DNA from 2 places in the Vibrio celticus genome. Region 2 is predicted to be linked to the other one. Evidence: riboswitches for the same ligand, from Rfam matches in the RefSeq annotation. Region 2 holds a riboswitch; the other holds the start of a gene.
The links. A riboswitch is a leader RNA that binds a small molecule or an ion and turns the genes downstream of it on or off. The one in region 2 is predicted to bind lysine.

Region 1 (7,734 bases), 1.6 Mb from region 2:
TACAAAGCGAAAGGCGATGACTACAACGCGATTATGATTCAGGCGGTTGCTGACCGATTGGCTGAGGCGTTCGCGGAATATCTGCATAAAGAAGTGAGAAAGGATATTTGGGGTTACTCGCCAGATGAGAATTTGTCTAACGACGATTTGATTCGAGAGAAATACCAAGGTATTCGTCCAGCTCCAGGTTACCCTGCTTGCCCAGAGCATACAGAGAAAGGTACGTTGTGGGAGCTGATGGACGTTGAAAAGGCAATCGATATGTCATTAACGACAAGCTACGCGATGTGGCCTGGTGCCTCAGTGTCTGGTATGTATTTCTCACACCCTGATGCTAGATACTTTGCTATTGCACAGATTCAAGAGGATCAAGTGGATAGCTATGCTGACCGCAAAGGTTGGGACATGTTAGAAGCCGAGAAGTGGTTAGGTCCAAACATTAACTAGTTTGAATCTACGACGAGCTTTGATTCGTATAGTAAAAAAGAGAAAGGGTTGCTTAATAGCAACCCTTTTTGTATCTGAGATTTAGTTATTTATCTGTTGGTGATAAACGCATTTTTACTCAAACAATTCTTGGTGCAGTTTTTGAATCGCCAACTTAGAAACAGATTCATCTAGCAAGAAACACAGGTTGTGTGGGCTTGCTCCGTAACAAATCATGCGTAGGTTGAAATCTTCAAGAGTGCCGAATACCTGCTTCGCATAGCCTTTGCTTTCACTCATGTTGTTACCAATAAGTGCAACAAGGCATAGGTCGTGTTCAATATCGACAGAACACAGCTCTTCAAGCTCAAGGCGAGCGGCTTCAGGTAACTCAGGAGCACCACCTGATGTGTCTGTTTGATCCAGAGTAAGTGACACACTGATCTCTGAGGTAGTGATAAGATCGACAGAGATCTTATGTTTAGCAAGGATCTCGAACACTTTTGCTAAGAAGCCATAGGCGTGGAACATGTTAGCACTGCGTAGCGTAACCATGGTTTGGTTGCAGCGTAGGGCAAGCGCTCTAAATAGAGGGGAGCTCTCAACTTCTTGACGAATCCAAGTACCACCTAACTCTGGCGCTTTAGAAGAGCCGACAAATACCGGTATTTGGTGGCGTAGTGCAGGTACTAGAGTCGATGGGTGCAAGATCTTCGCACCAAAGTTTGCCATTTCCGATGCTTCACTAAAGCTGATCTCTGGGATAGGAGAAGCTTTAGGTGCAATACGAGGGTCAGTGGTGTAGATACCCGGAACATCCGTCCAGATTTCTAGACCAATCGCCTGTACAGATTCGGCAATCAGTGCTGCTGAGTAATCACTGCCACCGCGGCCCAAAGTCGTGGTGTTGCCTTCGCTATCAGCGCCGATAAAACCTTGGGTCACGACAACTTGTTGTTGGCAAAGTGGAATAAGTTTCTCTTGCGCTAGAGCGGCAATATCTTCTAATTGAGGTTCGGCTTTACCAAAATCATCATTAGTACGCATCACATCTCTGATGTCAAAACGAACAGCAGGAGTGCCTCGTTCACGGATGATCTGAGCCAAGATATGTGTCGACATCAACTCGCCACATGCGACAAGGTGATCCGTCAGTTTAGTGCTTGTTTGGAATGATGCAGCCTCTGCAGCGCTCGCAATGTCATCAAGAATGCTGTGAACTTCTTTTTCGATGCTGATTGGGTCTGCGAGTTGATCAAGAATTGCGTTATGAATATCCTCTAATTGTGCCATTAGTTCCTGACGACTAGCTTTGTCTTGAACACCATTTGCTAGTTCAACCAGCAAGTTAGTGACACCAGAGCATGCACTACTCACGACCAGTTTCGTGTTTGAGTTGTTTTCAATAATGGCAGCACAACGGCTCATTGCTTCAAAGTTGGCAACACTTGTTCCACCAAACTTAGCGACATTAAAAGAACCAGCTACATTAGATGCACTCACGATATATCTCCCACGACTTCCTAAAATAAAATTACGGTTGGGTAATCCAACGTCCGATGTTTTTCGAAGAGAGTTTTAGAGCAAAAAGAGAGGAATTATTAGAATAGTAACCTCAGAAGCTCTTCACCATATAGAAATGGCGACAGTTGAAGGGATTCAGCCCGCTCAACCGATAATAAAGGTCCTGCATCCTTTTATTATCTCGGCACTGCTCCCCATAAATGTTTTGTATTGGAAATGCGGTTCCACAAAACATCTGCCTGGGCAGTGCTCCTCTTCTGCTAGATAGCCGTTTCATTGAACGTTTTTGTGGTAACAATGTCAATCCGTAACTTGAGATAATTGAAAAATAATTTTAACAATTATGTGACAGTGGTTTGACCTCAATACTTATGGCTAATTGCTGAGGTAATCAATTTGCTTTAGGGTGGATTGTTCACAACATTAACGTAAGGGATGTACATGTCTAATTTAACACTCACTACTGCTATCGATAGCTTTTATCCACCACACCGAACGTTAATGGGACCTGGTCCTTCAGATATCTCACCTCAAGTGTTACAGGCTTTGAGCCGTCCAACCATAGGTCACTTAGATCCGCTGTTTATTGCGATGATGGACGAGCTTAAACAGCTTCTTAAATACGCTTTTCAGACTGAAAACGAATTTACGATTGCCGTTTCTGCACCGGGCAGTGCGGGTATGGAGACCTGTTTTGTTAACTTGATTGAGCCTGGTGAAAAGGTGATTGTTTGTCGTAACGGTGTCTTCGGTGAGCGTATGCGAGAAAACGTGGTGCGTTGTGGTGGCCAAGCCATCCTTGTTGATGACGAATGGGGCAAGCCCGTTTCAGTTGAAAAGGTAGAACAAGCATTGGCAGAAAATCCCGATGCTGTTGCTGTGGCTTTTGTTCATGCAGAGACATCAACCGGAGCGCTATCTGATGCTCAAGCTATCTCAGCTATCGCTCGTCAGTTTGATGCGTTAACGATTGTTGATGCGGTGACATCATTAGGTGGTGTGCCATTGCTGGTTGATGAGTGGCAGCTTGATGCGGTTTATTCTGGCAGCCAAAAATGTCTGTCTTGTGTGCCAGGGCTATCTCCAGTGACTTTCTCTCAGCGTGCGGTTGATAAAATGAAAGCCCGCCAAGCACCAGTACAAAGCTGGTTCTTGGATCAAAGTTTAGTATTGGGTTACTGGAGTGGAGAAGGTAAGCGTAGCTACCACCATACCGCACCTGTGAACAGCCTTTATGCTCTGCATGAGTCGCTGGTTTTGTTGAAAAATGAAGGCCTAGATAATGCGTGGTCTCGTCATCATGCGATGCACCAAGAGCTTAAAGAAGGTGTAGAAGCTCTAGGATTAAAGTTTGTGGTTGATGAAGAGAGCCGCTTGCCGCAGCTGAACGCACTTTATTTCCCAGAAGGAATTGATGAGGCTAAGATCAGAACGCAGCTTTTAGAAGAATATAACCTTGAAATCGGTGCTGGACTTGGCTCTTTGGCTGGTAAGGCATGGCGTATCGGCCTAATGGGCTACGGCGCTCGTAAAGAGAATGTCGCGTTGTGTCTAAAAGCGCTAAAAGATGTTTTGAAATAGCTGTAATAAACTGAAATTAAAAAGAAAAGCGCACGATAGATCGTGCGCTTTTTTGTATCTACCCCAAGCTCCTAAATGATATTTTAGTTTTGAGGTCTAAATATTATTCAGCAGACGAAACGTTATCTTCTGCTTGTGACACTTTCTTATACTGAACCTTTGAAAAGTCTCTGTTAGGGAATAAAAAGTTCGCTTCGCTACGAATTTGTTCGGCTTTACTGTGATCGCCTAGGCCTTGATACGCAAGAATCAGATTGCTGTAGAAAGCCGGTCTTGGTTTGCTCTTTATGATCTCCAGTGACCAATCGATGTAAGGCTGTATAAGGCTCGGGTCGGCTTTGTAGAGACCAATATTAAGGTAAGTGCTGTATATGTCCCAGTCGTAGCGATCTTTCCACACCACTGGGTTCGTTACCTGCTTAAGAATGTCCGGATTTTTAGGTTTAGATAGTTCAAACTTAGTCAGTACATAGTTGGTATGCAGGGCGCTCAACATATAAAAACTGACCAAGATAGGTATCACTAAGCTCGACACTCTAAACAGGGTTTTACTGATGATACTGAACGACTGTTGATAATGTCGGGAAGATCGCTGATCGACCCAGTAAATCAATATAATGAATGTTATCCAGTGAATCGCCGAGTGGTAAAAAGGATACTCAAGTTGAGAGTGCAAAAGGATCGGGATAAATAAAGCGAGCAGGGCTAGACGCGTTCCCTTTGCAGAACTTGCTATGCGTGACATCACCAATATCGCGGCAATCAAGATTCCGATGATTGGCACAATTCCTCCTTCTACTCCCCAAAACAGGAACTCATTGTGCGGGTGATCCATTGAAGGAAGGCCTGGGTGATAGTTCGAATTAAGTTGATGCTGGCGAGCGGTATATAGCGTGTACTCTGATTCAAATTTCCCGTAACCATAACCTGTGAATGGCTTTTCGATCATCATATCCAGAGCTTGTGGGAACGTATAAGCGCGCGGGCTTTCTAGGTTCGCTTTTTTGCTAGCGAGGCTATCAGTCGCACTTAGGCTGATCACCGAAAAAGCGACGACGACACCGACGAGCACTGATGCGCACCATCCGTAGAAGCGTTTCTTGGTCGAGAACTTGTATAGATAGGGCAGAATGCAGATAAAACCAATGACAGCGGCCAACCATCCGGTACGTGATGCAATAATGATCAGCAAAGGTACGGTTAAGGTTGGGGTTAGGTATAGTAAGAATGACTCGCTAATCTTGTGATTATATTTAGCTGGCTGTCTTGCTAAAAGGTAAGCGGACAACACAAAACCAGTAGCAAGAAAGCTTGCCATAACATTCGGTTGTTGGAATATCCCATATGGTCGATTTGCAGCAGTGTTGTAGCCAAATAGGTTGCCAGGCTCTAATAAGAAATATTGCACATAGCCAAATAGTGCTTGTATAACAACAGCAAGCACAATGAACCACAAAATGCGTTGCTTGTGTTTATTGCTGAACTTAAATTGCTGTAGTACGACGAATAAAGCGAAGCCCGCCCACAATCCCAGTAGTCGACCAGATGCGGCTTGAGGAAAGGCGTTACTGTAAAGCGTGGGTAGCGTAAGTATCACGCAACTGATCAGCAAGCCAAGGGTTAACTTGGAATATTTGAGTACTCGGTTAGTCGCGAGTTGGTAGAAGCCAATTGCTAACGTAAAGCTAAGAGCTAACCAAGTGGTTGGGTTAAACGATAAAGCAAGGCCCGAGCCTCCAGGATTAGGCATGAAAAAATGCATGGCTAACAAGAATACAACAGCTAAAGAAGCCAGAAATGCTTTATTGAGTGGTAGCTGAGTGACCTGATTTTCTAGCTGGGTACCGCTAGTGTGTATTGTTGCCATAAATCCCTAACCTTATAAAAACAGAGCTTGTTCCTTCTGAAACAAGCTCTGTTACTTTAACATTTTTCTGTCTGCTCGCAGGGCGCTATTTTACACCTACTTCAAATTTAACATAGGCTTAAGGAAGCGAGCAGTGTGTGAACCTTCGACTAACGCCACATCTTCAGGTGTACCTTCTGCAACAATCTCGCCACCACCTTGACCACCTTCAGGGCCAAGATCTAGGATCCAGTCTGCTGTTTTAACGACATCTAGGTTGTGCTCAATTACGACCACTGTATTACCGTGATCACGCAGTCTATGTAATACCGTCAGTAGCTGCTGGATATCGTGGAAATGAAGTCCTGTTGTTGGTTCATCGAGAATGTATAAAGTTTTTCCCGTGTCTCGTTTAGACAGTTCACGCGCTAATTTAACACGCTGAGCTTCACCACCAGATAAGGTTGTCGCTGCTTGTCCGAGGCGAATGTAGGAAAGGCCAACATCCATCAATGTTTGCAGCTTACGAGCGATAACAGGAACAGGGTTGAAATATTCTCGAGCATCTTCTACGGTCATCTCTAGAACTTCGTCTATGGTTTTTCCTTTGTATCGAACTTCTAGAGTTTCACGGTTATAACGCTTACCTTTACACACATCACAAGGCACATACACATCGGGTAAAAAGTGCATCTCTACCTTGATTACGCCGTCTCCTTGACAAGCCTCACAACGACCACCACGAACGTTAAAGCTGAATCGACCTGGTTTATAACCACGAGATCGTGATTCTTGAGTGCCTGCGAATAACTCTCGGATAGGGGTGAAAATACCGGTGTAGGTTGCAGGGTTTGATCTAGGGGTGCGACCGATAGGGCTTTGATCAATATCGATCACTTTGTCGAAATGCTCTAAGCCTTTTATCTTTTTGTGCTGCGCCGGAACTGCAGTTGTTGCGCCGTTTAATTGAGTGTGGGCGACTTTAAAGAAGGTATCGTTGATAAGCGTTGATTTACCCGAACCTGATACGCCCGTAATACAACTGAACAAGCCAACAGGAATTGTCGCGGTCACATTCTTTAGGTTGTTCCCCGTTGCGCCAACGATCTCGACGACCTTTTTCTTGTCGATAGGTGTTCTCTTTTCAGGTACTGCAATTTCTTTAGCACCGCTCAGGTACTGACCTGTCAATGAGTTCGGGTTGTCGATGATGTCTTGCATGGTACCTTCTGCCACCACGTGACCACCATGAACACCTGCACCTGGGCCGATATCGATAACATGGTCAGCACAACGAATTGCATCTTCGTCATGTTCTACAACAAGTACCGTATTACCTAAGTCTCTGAGGTGTATCAAGGTCTGCAGTAGACGTTCATTATCGCGCTGGTGGAGTCCAATTGATGGCTCATCCAGTACATACATAACGCCCACTAAACCGGCACCGATTTGACTCGCCAAGCGAATACGTTGCGCCTCACCACCAGACAGCGTTTCAGCACTGCGTGATAGGTTGAGGTAGTTCAAACCAACGTTGACTAAGAAATGCAGACGGTCATTGATCTCTTTCATCACTTTATCTGCGATCTGCCCACGCTGACCGTCTAGCTTCAATTCTTGGAAAAATTGTAGTGCGTCAGCAATGCTAAGTTCAACGATTTCTGGCAGTGTGGTATCACCAATGAAAACATTGCGAGCTTCTAATCTCAGGCGAGTGCCATCACAGCTAGAACACGATTTGGTTGAGATATATTTGGCAAGATCTTCACGCACCGTGCTAGATTCAGTATCACGGTACCGGCGCTCTAAGGTATTTAATATTCCCTCGAATGGATGACGCTTAACTCGAATATCACCTCGGTCATTGATGTACTTGAATTCCACTTCAGTACGACCTGATCCTTTTAGAATGATCTCTTGAGTCTTTTTCGGTAGAGAATTAAATGGCGCATACAGATCAAAACCATAATGTTCTGACAGCGACGTTAGCATTTGGAAATAGTAGTAGTTCTTTTGATCCCAACCTTTGATCGCACCTTCAGCAATGCTTAGGTTCTCATCTAAAATCACTCGGCTTGGATCAAAATACTGTTGAACACCAAGACCATCACACGTACCACAGGCTCCTGCCGGGTTATTAAATGAGAACAGGCGAGGCTCAAGCTCTTGCATGCTGTAACCACATTTAGGACAAGCGAAGTTAGCAGAGAATACGATCTCTTCTTGATCCGTTTCGTCCATCCAACCGACGACAGCGATGCCGCCAGATAGCTCTAATGTGGTCTCGAACGATTCAGCCAAACGTTGCTGTAGATCGGGACGTACTTTAAATCGATCAACGACGACCTCAATGGTGT
Region 2 (7,734 bases):
TTCACGAAACTTAAAATTAAATTAACAGGCACAAAAAAGGGAGGCAAACGCCTCCCTGATAGTTTACAGATTAACTCTCAGTTTTAGCTTTTGCACGTCGCCATTTTGCAGCGAGAGAAGTAAGCCAATGCAAAACATACAGCAACAAACGTTAGAGACGCTGCGCCAAATGCGATGCCAATTGAAGATGTCATACCTAGAGTAATGAAACCAATGCACGATACGAACGCCACAGACAGCGCGTATGGAAGCTGAGTCGATACGTGATCGATGTGGTTACAACGAGCACCAGTAGAAGACAGAATCGTCGTATCTGAGATTGGAGAACAGTGGTCACCAAATACAGCACCTGCTAGAACCGCACTTAGCATCGGCAGAATCAACGCGATGTCAGATGCCGCAGCCATGTCACCTGCGATTGGTAGCATGATGCCGAACGTACCCCAAGATGTACCTGTAGAGAACGCCATAACGCCCGCTAGAAGGAACAACATAACCGGTAGCCAGTGGTAATCAATGCTGCCTGTTACTAGAGACGATAGGTAAGAACCCGTTTTCATGTCGCCGATTACAGAACCGATAGTCCATGCGAACACAAGAATCAGAATCGCACCAAACATAGAGCTAGCACCGATCCACATTGTTCTTGCGATGTCAGCCATAGATAGCTTTTGCTTAAATACTGTCGCTAATGCTACTAGTAAGCCGATAACACCACCGTAAACAAGAGACTTACCTACATCCGTATTTTCGAATGCACCTAGAAGGTTGAATGCTTGGCCATCAGCAGCCAGCGCTTGGCCACCTGTGTAAAGCATTGCAGCAACTGTCGCTACAATCAGCGATACGATAGGCATAACAAGATCAGAAACTGAACCGTTTTCGCTCTCTTCGATATCTAGCTCTTCGTTTAGATCGTGCGCTTGCTTTTGATCGTTGTCGCCTTCAAAGCCACGGCCTTGAGATGCTTCAATTTCATGCTCACGCATCTTACCAACATCTAGACCGAACCAAGCCACTGCGAACACCATTAGTAGTGCAAACACAGCGTAGAAGTTCATTGGGATAAGACGAACGTAAGCGCCCAATGCAGAATACTCTGTCACACCGTGTGTTACTAAGATGCCACCAATGATAGTGATGATGTAAGCACCCCAGCTAGAAGCAGGCATGATCACACACATAGGAGCAGCCGTTGAATCTAGAATATAAGCAAGCTTAGCGCGAGATACATAGAAACGGTCTGTTACAGGACGAGAGATAGCACCAACTGCTAGGCTGTTAAAGTAGTCATCTACAAAGATGAATACACCTAAGAAAGCAGCAAGTAGTTTTGAGCCACGTTTGCTCTTAACGCGAGACTGTGCCCATTCCGCGAATGCGCGAGTACCGCCAGACAGTGTTAATAATGCCGTTGTCATTCCAAGAATTATTAGGAATGCAATGATGCTCATGTTCCAAGTGTTGATGCCACCGTCTTCGATGAAAACACCAGATGCTTTAGTAAACACGTAACTAGCTGCGTTACCTACTGAGTAATCAGCAAGTAGAATCGCACCCATGATGATACCGACACCCAAAGAAACCAATACACGGCGGGTAACAATAGCAAGGCTCAAAGCCACAAGGGGCGGAAGCAAAGATAAAGGTGATGTTGCAAAATCTATTAAATTCATGATCTTCAAAAACCAGTTTTTTATTTGGCTAGAGATCTACTGCAGACAAACTTGATACGGCTGACCAAGCTCATGTTGAACTAAGCGAAAGGGAAGTGAACACTTCACCCAACCCTACAGTAGCGCTCCATAGTTTAAAATTAAGACTATGGCAGTGTTGTACCTATTGAGCACAACCCCAGCAAATTGCTTAGATATACAATTTACTTCGGCAATTACACCTTTCATTCCCGTTCATTGGCATCACCCCAACGGAAGTTACTTTTTATAATTGCACCTCTACGTGCGATAACATTATTAACCGTGTAAACCAGAGTTTAACAACAAATTAACCAACACCTCGCATCAGGTAGCCGCAATTGTACTCATCAAGAGCAACAATGCAACATATCATTCCGAGAAAAATAGCTTTTTGTTAATGAACTAATCAATAGAAGAATAGTCTACATAAGTTCACTACTCCACCAGTCACATATCACTTTTTAAGATAATCTTAATAATTATTATAAATTCGATAGAAATACAGCTCTGAATTTTCAACTATTCATCTCACTTTTATATTTAAATATGTAATAGAAGAAATACTATTTGTTTTATTCCTAGGCTCTGTTTATTATTAGGAAGATTATTTAGTTTACCTTGATGGGAAATATCATGTCTGAATTAACAAAAACTCTATTAAATATCCGCAGCCTTCGTGCGTTCTCACGTGAATTAACTCTTGAGCAACTTGAAGAAGCGCTAGACAAGCTGACTATTGTTGTACAAGAGCGTCAAGAGTCTGAAGCTGAAGAACGTGCTGCTAAAGCAGAGCAAGAAGCTAAGCTTTCTGCTATTGCTGAACAAATTGCAAAAGACGGAATTGATGTTGCCGATCTTATTGCTGCACTTTCTGGTGAAGCAAAATCTAAAACAACAAAAGCTAAACGCGCTCCTCGCCCAGCGAAATACAAATACGTAGACGCAAACGGCGACGAGAAGACTTGGACAGGTCAAGGCCGTACGCCTTCAGCTATCCAAGAACAGCTAGATGCTGGTAAATCTCTAGAAGAGTTTGCTATCTAAACATTTAGTTTACTTAGTGAGTAATCAATTACACGCTAAGCGATAGAATTAATATTTAAGTCGACCAAAGTATTATTTACGACTTCAATATATTCAGAAACAAAAAAGGCTCCTTTCGGAGCCTTTTTTATATTTGTACTATCAGTATTAGAAACCAACTGATACTGATAGCAGGGCGGGAGCATACTTTGATGGATTTATAACCCAAAGAATACTCTAGCCCGATAATCGTCGTTCCATGCCGCTTTTTTCAATTTCACTTTTTGGCTTGGCGCACCACAGTCACATTGCTTGAGCATATTCATCACAAAGCGCCTGAACAACGCTATGTTTTCCACTGCACCATCTAAAGTGATGCGTGAACTATCCTCTTTAAAAACAACATCTAACACGTAATGCTGACTGTTCTCGATCCGCCAATGCTGGCGAATATAATGACCCAGGAGTTTGTTGTTCGGCGACAAAGAACTAATGTAGTAGGACGTATCTACAGTGCCTTTACCGTTGATCACTCGATGGCGCTCCACTGCTATGATGCTTCTTACCGTTGGCCACTTCTTAGCTAAGTCATCGGGCAATTTAGCCTTGAGCTGAAACACGTATCGCTCTTCACTGCGACCATGTTTTTTCTCTTTGATTTCGGTGACTATTTTCTCTTTGCCAGCATCAAAAACTGTTTGGAACTGCTCCACAACAGCCGCTCGAAGCTTGGGCTGATTATTCTTAACCTGGACGACGACATGTGCCTGTTTGTCTTTGATTTTCTCTAGTGTTTCACGCTGGCAATGTAAGGCGTCAACCGTGACAACGCTACCCTTTACATTAATAACATCAAGCATTTGGCGTACAATGTTTATCTCACCATTCTTGTTCTCAGTCGGCTTCTGGCTCAGAACTAGACCACGCTCGGTATCGTAAGCGGTGACCAACTGCAACGCAGTTTTTCTGTCGTTACGATAGGAGCCCCGCAACACCTTACCGTCAAATGCGATAATGGGCTTGTTATGGCTAGTTCGCTGCTCGTTTATCCAAAGGGCTAAAGCTTCGAGCAGTGACTCAGCAACAACGGAACGCAAGATGCGAGCTATTGTGTGTCTACGAGGGATACCATGTTCGAAAGGTCTATATTTCCTTAACCAATCGAGCTTTTCTTCTCCATAAAATTCAATGTCTTGCCAACCTTCACATCCCGATGCGATAGCGCTAATCACTAGAAACATGACATCGATGAGGTTGTGTTTCTGATTGATGTCCGAGCGAGTGTCTTCGACGACAGATAAGTATTCAATAAGGTTCAAAATTGCTGTGTATCTGAGGATTTGCCACTATTAGATCACATTAGTTAACAAAGTGCGATCCCGCCCTGATACTGATAGTACTACTGATTAAAGAAAGTAACTTATCTTTCCCAGTACGCTTCTTCTAGGCTATCTTCTCTTTCAGGAAGGCCACGAGATAAACGTGGAGAGTGTTGAACCAACACTTCATAGCTAGCACGGTTAGAATATTTACAAACTTGTGAGAACGAAGAGTACGTCAAGAATGAATGTTGATGTTTACTTGAATTTGGCACGTTTTCTTTATGGTACTTATTAGCAGCCATATCATGTAATAAAGCTGATAACGCAGCATCACCTGCACCATTGGTATTTTTGATCTTTTCTGGTCCACCCATGTATGGTGCAATGTGCGAATACACTTTAGTTGGGTTTTCACATAAATCTTTATGCGCAGGACGGCTAAATTCAAAACGGTTGAATTCCGCAATTGAACCTGGAAGTAAAGGCAGTGACGTTTCACGCTTAGCTGCATCTTCTGTATAACCAGCCATAAATAGGCCAACAGGTCCCGCAGTACATAGAACAAGGTCTACCCAGTCTAGCGCTTTATCTGATGCAGCCAGTGGATCGCTTTCACCCGTTAACGCTTCAGCTTCGTCTTCATTCATTGCAACAACCGTTACGTGTTGCTCAAGGAAATCTTTCCAGAATTCTGGATCATCTTGAATAACGAACTTAGTACCTAGTGTAAGAACGACTGGCACATCGTATTTCTTCGCGTATTCGATCGCTTTCATTGTTGCTTCAGGCATCGGGTCGCCTGGCTTACAGCGAACTAAATAAGCCGTTAAAACTAAAGCAGAAGCACTTTTGAAGATTTTTTCAGGAATGCTTTCTGGTTTTAATTGGTTCATTTGTCCTTCGCTAATTGCGAAAGTACGTTCACCGTCTTCTGTAATTAAAGCAAAGCAGCGACCAATTGCGCCATCTACCCCTTGTAAATGGTTCAGATCCATTCTGCTTGATGTATTACATAAATAGCGATAACCGTAACTACCAATCTTAATATCTTGGCTCATTACACCTAGCAGTGTTGAACGGTCATCCGCTAGCACTGAATAGTTGTGTAATGTGTTACCAATTGTGCCACCAGCGTATTCATTGGTAATCAGGCACTGCTCTTTTAATTCTTGATATAAAGATTCAGCGGCTGTGTCACCAATAACCAGTGAATGTCCCTTGCTCAAACCATACTTCTCAATAAGTTCAGAACTCACCTTTGCTTCAATATCCACCAATGTTTGGTCAATACCGATAATATGAGTGCGTGACATTCTTTTACTGCTTTGAGCTTGGCTCACTAGAGGATCACGAGCGTGAACCGGAAAGTAGTGCTTTGATTTACGTTGTCCAGGGAATTTCATAGGGCTAGTCTAAGTCAAGGGGAAATAGGTGGCGGATTCTACCGCGCTATATTTAACGCGGCAATCTTTCAAACCATAGCAAACGTTTGCTAAAGGTTTTTTTTATTCGCCTTCCATAAAGCTTAAATCAGGCAGCATGCCCAAATGCTCTGCGTAACGTTTTTGATTAAACTCCGCGCCGTTTTTCATAACGTCAAATACTTCAATTGCCAGTGCACATGCCATAGCCGCAATTGCTTCTTCACGTGGAGTACCAGTCATCATTAAACGCATCAACGTCTCTTTCACTTTCACTGGTTCGCCATCTTCAAGCTGGTTCTCGATAATCTCAATCAGCTCTTCTTCTTGCATAAATTCGTTTTGTTCAGACATTTTTTTATCTCAGGTCTTGGATTTCGAGCGACTATGCCACATATACTTCTGACATCCTAGCGACTCACCTCGCTCTCATGCGATTCTCTAACAAAGTCAGCGCACTATTTGTGCAAATGAAACTGTGATTCCGGTCTCGGATCTGTCACGGCGTTTCTCTTTCTGTTAGAATCTGCGACCAAGTAATAGTAACGGTGTTTAGACATGTCAGATATCAGCTCTGGAAACAGCGAAAAGAAAGTAATTGTCGGTATGTCCGGCGGTGTAGATTCGTCAGTATCGGCGTATCTTCTTCAGCAACAAGGCTATCAGGTAGAAGGCCTTTTCATGAAAAACTGGGAAGAAGACGATAACGAAGAATACTGCACGGCAGCTGAAGATCTTGCTGATGCTCAAGCGGTATGTGACAAACTAGGTATCCACCTTCACACTATCAACTTTGCTGCAGAATACTGGGACAACGTATTCGAATACTTCCTTGAAGAGTACAAAGCAGGCCGTACACCTAACCCAGATATTCTTTGTAACAAAGAAATCAAATTCAAAGCATTCTTAGAGTTTGCGGATGAAGTGCTAGACGCAGACTACATTGCGATGGGTCACTACGTTCGTCGTACTTTCCCAACTCAAGAAGAGCTTGATGCTGGCGTAAAACCAGAAATGCTACGCGGTCTAGACAGCAACAAAGACCAAAGCTATTTCCTATACACGCTAAGCTCAGATCAAGTGGCACGCAGCCTATTCCCTGTCGGTGAATTAGAGAAGCCAGAAGTGCGACGTATTGCTGAAGAGCAAGACTTAATCACAGCGAAGAAGAAAGATTCAACAGGCATCTGCTTTATCGGTGAGCGCAAATTCACTGAGTTCCTAGGCAAGTACCTACCAGCACAACCGGGTAACATCGAAACACCAGAAGGCCAAGTGATTGGTCAACACCAAGGTTTGATGTACCACACGCTAGGTCAGCGTAAAGGTCTTCATATTGGCGGCACTAAAGGTGGCGGCGGTAACGAAGAACCATGGTTTGTTGGTGAAAAAGATCTGAAGCGTAATGTTCTGATCGCAGTACAAGGTAAAGATCACCCTCTTCTAAAATCAGAAGGTTTGATCGCTTCTCAGCTTCACTGGGTAAATCGCACACCAATTAATGAAGTTATGACATGCACGGTAAAAACACGTTACCGTCAAACCGATATTCCTTGTACAATCATCCCAATTGATGATGAGAACATTAAGGTTATTTTTGATGAACCACAGATTGCTGTGACCCCAGGTCAATCGGCAGTGTTCTACCTAGACGAAGTTTGTCTTGGTGGCGGTATCATCGAAAAGCGCATCTAATCAATCAAACGACAAACGATAGAAGACAACTAGGAGTTACTACGTGGCTAATACACTTTATGACCGTACTATTGCTTTCGCCGGAATTTGCCAAGCTGTGGCTTTGGTTCAACAAGTAGCGAAAGACGGCCATTGTGATAAAGATGCCTTCGAAGCTTCACTCAATGCTATTTTAAATACCAACCCGGCGAACACCGTGGGCGTATTTGGACGTGAAGCGAACCTAAAGCTTGGCCTTGAGTGCTTAGTAAAAGGTATCGATAGTACTCCAGCTGGTAGCGATATTACGCGCTACATTATCAGCTTGATGGCTCTTGAGCGTAAGCTATCTTCTCGTAACGACTCTATGTCTCAGCTTGGCGATCGCATTCAAACTGCAGAACGCCAAACTGAACATTTTGATCTGTTTGACGAGCAAATGATCAGCAACCTAGCGAGCATCTACCTTGATGTTGTGAGCCCAATAGGCCCTCGTATTCAGGTTTCTGGCACACCAGCTGTACTTCAACAAACCTCGAGCCAACATAAGGTTCGCGCACTGCTTCTATCAGGGATTCGAAGCGCTGTGTTATGGCG

Region 1: it holds a riboswitch for lysine, as region 2 does, so the genes downstream of both, lysC (lysine-sensitive aspartokinase 3) here and OCV19_RS05650 (Na+/H+ antiporter NhaC family protein) in region 2, are expected to answer to the same signal.

The regions. Positions count from the first base shown of each region.
Region 1 covers NZ_AP025463.1:3,252,964-3,260,697, reverse strand. The annotation lists gene metH (methionine synthase) at 1-447, shown strand, start outside; gene lysC (lysine-sensitive aspartokinase 3) at 562-1,929, opposite strand; lysine riboswitch at 2,038-2,215, opposite strand; gene OCV19_RS14540 (pyridoxal-phosphate-dependent aminotransferase family protein) at 2,392-3,531, shown strand; gene OCV19_RS14535 (PglL family O-oligosaccharyltransferase) at 3,635-5,398, opposite strand; gene uvrA (excinuclease ABC subunit UvrA) at 5,495-7,734, opposite strand, start outside.
Region 2 covers NZ_AP025463.1:1,194,088-1,201,821, reverse strand. The annotation lists gene OCV19_RS05650 (Na+/H+ antiporter NhaC family protein) at 84-1,676, opposite strand; lysine riboswitch at 1,789-1,966, opposite strand; gene OCV19_RS05645 (H-NS family histone-like protein) at 2,331-2,741, shown strand; gene OCV19_RS05640 (ISAs1 family transposase) at 2,939-4,039, opposite strand; gene OCV19_RS05635 (inosine/guanosine kinase) at 4,141-5,445, opposite strand; gene OCV19_RS05630 (hypothetical protein) at 5,548-5,817, opposite strand; gene mnmA (tRNA 2-thiouridine(34) synthase MnmA) at 6,022-7,158, shown strand; gene hflD (high frequency lysogenization protein HflD) at 7,202-7,734, shown strand, end outside.